Regions from separate parts of the Ruegeria sp. CDSC002 genome, predicted to be linked through region 2. Evidence: riboswitches for the same ligand, from Rfam matches in the RefSeq annotation. Region 2 holds a riboswitch; the other holds the start of a gene.
The links. A riboswitch is a leader RNA that binds a small molecule or an ion and turns the genes downstream of it on or off. The one in region 2 is predicted to bind cobalamin.
Positions count from the first base shown of each region.

Region 1: it holds a riboswitch for cobalamin, as region 2 does, so the genes downstream of both, AC2FJE_RS11590 (DUF1636 family protein) here and AC2FJE_RS13585 (DUF1636 family protein) in region 2, are expected to answer to the same signal.

Region 1 is NZ_JBXWOM010000005.1:270,889-274,449, reverse strand. Features, by position in the region: gene AC2FJE_RS11600 (ABC transporter substrate-binding protein) at 1-511, opposite strand, end outside; gene AC2FJE_RS11595 (ABC transporter ATP-binding protein) at 522-1,307, opposite strand; gene AC2FJE_RS11590 (DUF1636 family protein) at 1,304-1,660, opposite strand; cobalamin riboswitch at 1,762-1,967, opposite strand; gene AC2FJE_RS11585 (bifunctional enoyl-CoA hydratase/phosphate acetyltransferase) at 2,116-3,555, shown strand; gene AC2FJE_RS11580 (acetate/propionate family kinase) at 3,548-3,561, shown strand, end outside.
Region 2 is NZ_JBXWOM010000006.1:292,675-296,235, forward strand. Features, by position in the region: gene AC2FJE_RS13570 (TolC family outer membrane protein) at 1-162, opposite strand, end outside; gene AC2FJE_RS13575 (protein-L-isoaspartate O-methyltransferase family protein) at 258-911, opposite strand; tRNA gene AC2FJE_RS13580 (tRNA-Cys) at 1,139-1,212, shown strand; cobalamin riboswitch at 1,499-1,708, shown strand; gene AC2FJE_RS13585 (DUF1636 family protein) at 1,793-2,182, shown strand; gene cobW (cobalamin biosynthesis protein CobW) at 2,179-3,234, shown strand; gene cobN (cobaltochelatase subunit CobN) at 3,238-3,561, shown strand, end outside.

The sequences.
Region 1 (3,561 bases), on a different contig from region 2:
CTGCCTTGTCTTCAACGTGCATTACTTTGCCCAAGCGAAGGACGTCGGTGAACAGCAAATCCATGCTGGCTTCTGGGCGATCCTTATCCAGGTGTACGCAGCTTTCCGTCAGGATCATCGTTTTGATGCCAAACGGCGCAAGCGTGTCGGGGGTCACGTCACCGCCCGGCTTCATCCCATAGTACCAGCCCGCAAAGAAAAGGTCGGGTTCGACAGCGACCAGATTTTCAACTGTCGGGTACTTAGGCGCAAGTTCCGGGATGTCGCCGCGCAGTGTGTCAAACTCGGGGCTGGTTTTGTACCAGCCAGTGATGCCCGTCAGGCCAACGACCTTGTCCTGCAAACCCAGCGCAAAGGCCATGTCGGTCATGTTCATGTCGTGTACGACCAGCCGCTCGGGTTGAGTTTCAAACACCAGCGGCTCGCCGCAATTGTCGACGGTGATCTCGCGCGCTGTTGTGGCACTTGCAATGCCAGTGATCAGTGCAGCGCACCAGAGAGTTTTGTTCATGTTATTTTTCCTAGTTTGAGGTAGTGGTTCTTCGGATATCCAGTGCCGGGATCATGCGGCCTTCGTGCTGAAAGCTAAGAAAATCGACGCCAAACGTTTCACGGACCCTTTCGGGTGTCAGCACTTCGTGCACGGGGCCGAAACCGGTCAGGCGCGTGGATTTCATCAACGCGACATGGGTCGCGAATTCCGGGATCATGACCAGATCATGGACGATCATGACCACCGTAATGCCCAGCTCGGCTACCAGCGACAGCATCCGTCCCTTGGCGTCCGGGTCCAGATGGTTCGTCGGCTCATCCAGGAACAAAAGCGACGGGTTTTGCGCCAGCGCCCTTGCGATATGAGCGCGCTGGCGTTCCCCGCCGGATAACACGGCCATCCGCTTGTCGGCGAGGGCGACGAGTCCGGTCAGCTTCAAGATGCGGTCCAATTCCAAGGCGTGCTCAGCCGCAGATCGATCAGCGCGGATGGGGATTTGCCCAAGGGCCACGTAATCGCGCAGAAACAAACGCCCGTCCGGCGATTCCTGCTGACTGACCACGGCGATCATTCGGGCGCGGTCCATCGCCGAAAGCTGCCGAAGGCTGCGCCCCTTTACCAAAACGTCCCCCAGCACAATCTCTTCACCGCCGCACAAAAGATTCAGCAGCGTTGTCTTACCCGCACCGTTTGGGCCGGCAATTGCCAGAGTGGCCCCTTCATTCAGTTCGAAATTGATGTTTTGCAGCAGTACGTCGCCGTTCAGGGCGTAATACTCCAGCCCGCGCGCCTCAAGGAAAGCTCCGCAGGTCATGCGCTTGTCTCCACTTTTAGCCGCGGCAGGCGCGCCAGAGTCTTTTCAAGAAGGGCAGGCGGGCGCTGCGTTGCGCTGGTCCACCCATCCGCGATGCGATGGTATTGATGTGCAAATTCGGCCAAAGCATCCACGTCCTCAGCCGATTGGATGTCACCGAAAAGGTACTGCGCTTTGTCGAATGCCTGAAACCCGACGGTTGTGGGACGACCGCAACCGGCCATGCAGGAAACGCTTTGGATGTCAAAACTGGATGGAAGCTTGCTTGCAAGCGCAGCGCGCAATGAATCCGCCCGGTCAGAACCCTCGCAGGTCTCGCAAATCAGAAGGAAGTGATCAGGACTGATCGACATGGCCCACTCCGCCTGTTGCCAAGCGCGGGCAGAAGGTGCCAATCATGTCATCACGTCTTAGACGTGTCATAAAGCCTCCTTCCAGGACGCCCCGCCCCGGGTTGGTTGAACATCGGATGGTAGGTCTCCTGACTTGCGGGTCGTGGCTTGGCCATCCTTCCCGACCCATTTGGGGTCAGTGGGTATTTGGCGTCGCTCACCGCTTACAGTTGCGGGGGCAGTCACGGACTTGGCGCTTGTTGGCAACCTCACCGTATTCCCTTTTCATCCCGTGGCGAACCATAGGGAACCATCGCGGTGATGCTTGCCCGAGTTCCGAATTTGGGTCAAGCGATAATCCGCGCCGCCCCACGCACAGAGGTCATTTGTCATTTGCCAATGATCTGACTACGCTGCGTTGCAGAAATGTAGCAACAAAGGTGGATATGTTCTGGTTCCGGGGGGCCGCACATCCAATGTTTGAAACAACGAACACGCTTTCAAAAACAAAGCCGGACGAGATGAAAATTCAAGAAAACAGAACCTATTCTCAACTGAAGGTGGGCGACAAGGCGCAGGTCACCCGATTGTGCACCGTGGACGACTTGTACGCGTTTGCCTCGGCTTCGGGTGACCACAACCCGCTAAATCTGGCGGCCTATGACGGAGATGGAGATGGACACCCCGAGGCTGTCGCGCCCGCTTTGTGGCCCGCGGGTCTGGTGGCTGCAGTCATTGGAAACATCTTACCGGGGGCCGGTACGCAAACACGTCGGGCGGACCTGAGTTTTCATGCTCCGGTTATGGCGGGCGAAGAACTGACCGCCTTTGTGGCTGTTACCGAAAAGCGTGAAGACGGCGACCTGACCTGTTCCGCCGAAGTGCGCCGGGTCGGGGATAACGCATTGATCCTGAGCGGTACCGTACAGGTCACGCCACCGTCGCGGCATTTGACCTTCGACTCGGTCGAGGTGCCGGGACTGATCGTTCAGCGTCACCGGCATTTCGTCGCTTTGTTGGAAAGGGTACGTCCTTTGGACCCGATGCCCACAGCGATCGTCGCCCCGGAAGAGCCGAATTCGCTAGGCGGGGCATTACTCGCGTTGGAAAGCGGCATCATTACTCCGATTTTGGTTGGCGACCCGGACAAAATCACCGCTGCTGCTGCCCAGCTTGGGGCCGATTTGTCCGGAGTTGAAATCATTGAAGCGCGAGACCACGAAGTGGCCGCCCAACGCGCGGTCGGGCTGGTCGTTGAAAGTAAGGCCCGGATGCTGATGAAGGGTCATTTGCACACGGATGTGTTGTTACGCGCCGTTCTGCGCAGGGAAAAAGGTCTGAGAACCGGGCGGCGGCTGTCGCATGTGTTCGTGATGGACGTGCCAGGCATGTCTCGACCCATCATGGTTACAGATGCGGCGGTGAATATCGCACCGGATCTCGAAACCAAGGCCGATATCGTTCAGAACGCCATCCATCTTGCGCATTCTATTGGCATCGAGATGCCCAAGGTTGGCGTCTTATCAGCGGTTGAGACCATCAACCCGCATTTACCGTCGTCTGTCGATGCCGCGCTGTTGTCGAAAATGGCCGAGCGTGGACAGATCACCGGCGGACTGGTCGATGGTCCCTTGGCCATGGACAACGCGGTTGATCTGAACGCGGCGCGGACAAAAGGCATTACCTCACCAGTCGCGGGGGTCGCAGACATTCTGGTTGTTCCGAATATCGAAGCCGGCAACATGGTAGCCAAACAGCTGACATATATCTCTCATGCCGAGGCTGCCGGCGTTGTGATAGGTGCTGCGGCACCGATTATCCTGACATCTCGGGCAGATGATGATGCTTCGCGGCTGGCGTCTTGTGCTGTCGCGGCGCTGCATGCAATTGCGAATGAAGGCAAAATCCATGGCTGAACATGT
Region 2 (3,561 bases):
CAATGCGCGGTTCTGTTCCAGCAACCCGCTGGTATTGTACGCGCCAATGAATGCGTCAGTAATATTGTCGGCCCAAACGGCCCGTCCCGGTACAAAGCTAAGTGCGACCCCCGCAGTCAGCGCCAGCGCCTTGACCAGCTTTCCTCCCGCCATAGAACTCATAACGAAATCCTCTCAAATCAAAATTACGCTGCTCTGCCGACAGTTTGCGCGTTTGTGTTCAACTAATCAAGGCGGCAGAACAATCCGCCATAAAACTATAGCGAAAATACACGGTCCGTGGAAAATGCCTGCAAAATCGGTGCATTGGCATTAAACGCGTCCCGCCAAGTCACCCGATCCCCAGATTTATGGCCGATACGGACGATCCCCAGTGCACCTTGGACAAAAAGGCACGCAATTCGCCCATGGTCCTTAAGCTGCGCGATCAACGCATCCGGAACCTGTTCCACACCACCCTGGATCATAATCACGTCATAGGGCCCATGTTCGGGGGCACCTTGTTCAAGAGGGCCGACATGGACAATCGCATTGTCAGCCTCCGCCTCCATCAGGATAGACTGAGATTCGGCCGCCAGATTTTCATCTTCCTCCACGGCAACAACCAGCTGTGCCATGCGCGCGGCGACTGCCGTCGAATACCCCAAGGCCGGAGCAATATCCAAAACCGACTCGTCGTTCGAAATGTTCAATATGTCCAGAATCTTAGCTAGGGTCCGCGGCTCCAACATACAGCGCCCATCACCCAGTTCGATCAATCCCTCGACATATGCCGCTTCGCGCTTCGCGTCCGGCACGAAATTCTCGCGCTTGACGGTCAGCATCGCGTCTATGATGGGAAACTTCGTGACATCAGAAGGACGTATCTGCGTATCGACCATCGTCCGGCGGCGGGCTGCGAAATCTGTCATTGGATCGCTCATCTTGCTCCCTTGGGTGATTGAGTTCTGCCACATCCTTGAAAAACCGGCAACGGCCCAGACACGGAAACTTTCCAATCTTCACAAGATACAACGTCGCAACCAAAGACTAAGTTGGCACCCGGCCCTGAAATTTGCGCTCCCCCCTCTGGACGCTCCTGTCGAAAGCTGCTAAAACGCCGATCACACCACGGCAAGTATTTGATTTTACTTGAAAAGGCGAGTTGGCGGAGTGGTGACGCAGCGGATTGCAAATCCGTGTACACCGGTTCGATTCCGGTACTCGCCTCCATTTATTTCCAAGCACTTAGCTTTCTGCGCTGCTTTCGCAATTTCGGACGCCTAAAGTTCAGTATCAGATGCATGTTGCGATTGCGGGTCCAGCGATTCCATTTACACAACCGCACTACTTGATTGCCAAACTGAGAAGTGCTGAATCATCTGCGACGGCCGGGCTGAATTGCGCCTCGCTGCGTGATCGGATCGCATCGGATGCCGCTGACTGACTTCGGCAAGTCGCTTTTCTGACGTAGCGGGTTTTCAAACCCCAGTCGTGCTTGACAAGCCCCCTGCTCGTGCCGCATGTCGCATGCGTTGGTGTCCATCCCCGGATGGATGAAAAGGGAATGTGCCAGCGGTTATTCCGCCAAGCACAGCCGCCCCCGCGACCGTGACCGGAGAGGGTGCCCAAAGCCACTGGCCTAATAGGCCGGGAAGGCGGGACATCCGACAGAGGCCCGCCTCTGACATCCGCAAGCCGGGAGACCTGCCAGCACCCGAAGTTGAAACCGGGCGGGGTGTTCCGGTGTCGGGTCCATGTGCAGACGCGTGGCCCGCATGAAACCCCGTCCCCCGTATAAAGGATGAGGGGGATGAGAGACGTGACCGAGACCGCACCAGTCGAGTTGCTGGTCTGCACGACATGTCGCCGTGGGTTACCTATCGAAGATGACGCCCAGCGACCCGGCACTTTGCTGCATAAAGCACTTGAACAGGCTGGCTTGCCGGACGGCGTCGACCTGAAACCGGTGGAATGTCTGTCGAACTGTGATCAGGGATGCTCGATCGTTTTGCGTGGCGGCCCATCCCGATGGATCTTCGTTTATGAAAACCTCGACGAGACCGACCATGTCGAGACCATCGTTGAAGGCGTCACCAAGTATCTGGCCGCTGAAGACGGTCTGGTGAAATGGCGCGAACGCCCCGAACATTTCCGCAAAAACTGTGCGGCCCGCATTCCCCCGATTGGAGCCCTGAAATGAGCAACCTTGAAAAACTCCCCGTCACTGTGATCACCGGCTTTCTGGGCTCGGGCAAAACCACGCTGGTAAAGCACCTGATGCAGAATCCGCAGGGCAAGCGCCTGGCCGTTATCGTCAACGAATTTGGTGATGTGGGTGTGGATGGCGATATCCTGAAATCCTGCGCCATTCCGGATTGCCCGGCGGAAAACATCATGGAACTTGCCAATGGCTGCATCTGCTGCACCGTAGCCGATGATTTCATCCCGACCATTGAGGCGCTGATGGCGCTGGAGCCGCGCCCCGATCACATCCTGATCGAAACGTCCGGTCTTGCCCTGCCCAAACCGCTGCTCAAGGCGTTTGATTGGCCCGATATCCGCTCGAAAATCACCGTTGATGGTGTGATCGCTCTGGCGGACGCCGAGGCCGTCGCCGCTGGGCGTTTCGCACCAAATGTCGAAGCCGTGGACGCCCAGCGCCTGGCTGACGACTCGATCGACCACGAAACGCCTCTGTCCGAGGTGTTTGAGGACCAGATCTCGTGCGCCGACATCATCCTGCTGACAAAACCCGATCTGGCCGGTCCGGAAGGCGTTGCCAAAGCCAAACAGGTCATCGCGACTGAGGCTCCGCGCCCGCTGCCCGTGGTTGAGGTTGCCGAAGGCGCCGTTGACGTGCGTGTCGTGCTGGGCCTCGAAGCCGCCGCCGAGGATGACATGGACGCGCGCCCGTCGCATCACGACGGCCACCACGACCACGAACACGACGATTTCGAAAGCATCATCGTCGAGTTGCCCGAACAGACCGACCCGGCGGAACTGGTCGCCAATATCGAACGTCTGGCCAATGATCTGAACATTCTGCGCGTCAAAGGCTATGCCGCCGTTCAGGGCAAACCGATGCGTCTGCTGGTGCAGGCCGTTGGTGCCCGCGTACGTCACCAGTATGACCGGCCGTGGGAGCCCGGCGAAGAGCGCCGCTCGCGCCTGGTGGTCATTGCCGAGCATGACGACATCAATGAGGCCGCAATCCGCGATATCCTCGTGGGTGTGACCGAGGCCGCCGAGTAAGCCATGCACGTCGTCTTCCGCGAAAGCCACGGGTTAGAAGAGACCGAAACCCCGACCGATCTGGGTCAGAGCCCGGCGGATCTGGTGGTGCTGTCCTTTTCGGACAGCGACCTTGGCGCTTTCGCGGCAGGATGGCATCGCGGTGGCGGGTCCGAAGGTCGCATGCCGACGATGCGATTGGCCAATCTGACCGCGTTGAAACACCCGCTGTCTGTCGACACTTATGTCGAGCAAACGCTCGAGGGCGCCAAGGGCATTCTGATCCGTTTGATCGGCGGCGTCCCTTACTGGTCCTATGGCTTGCAGCAAGTTCTGGCGCTGGCACAG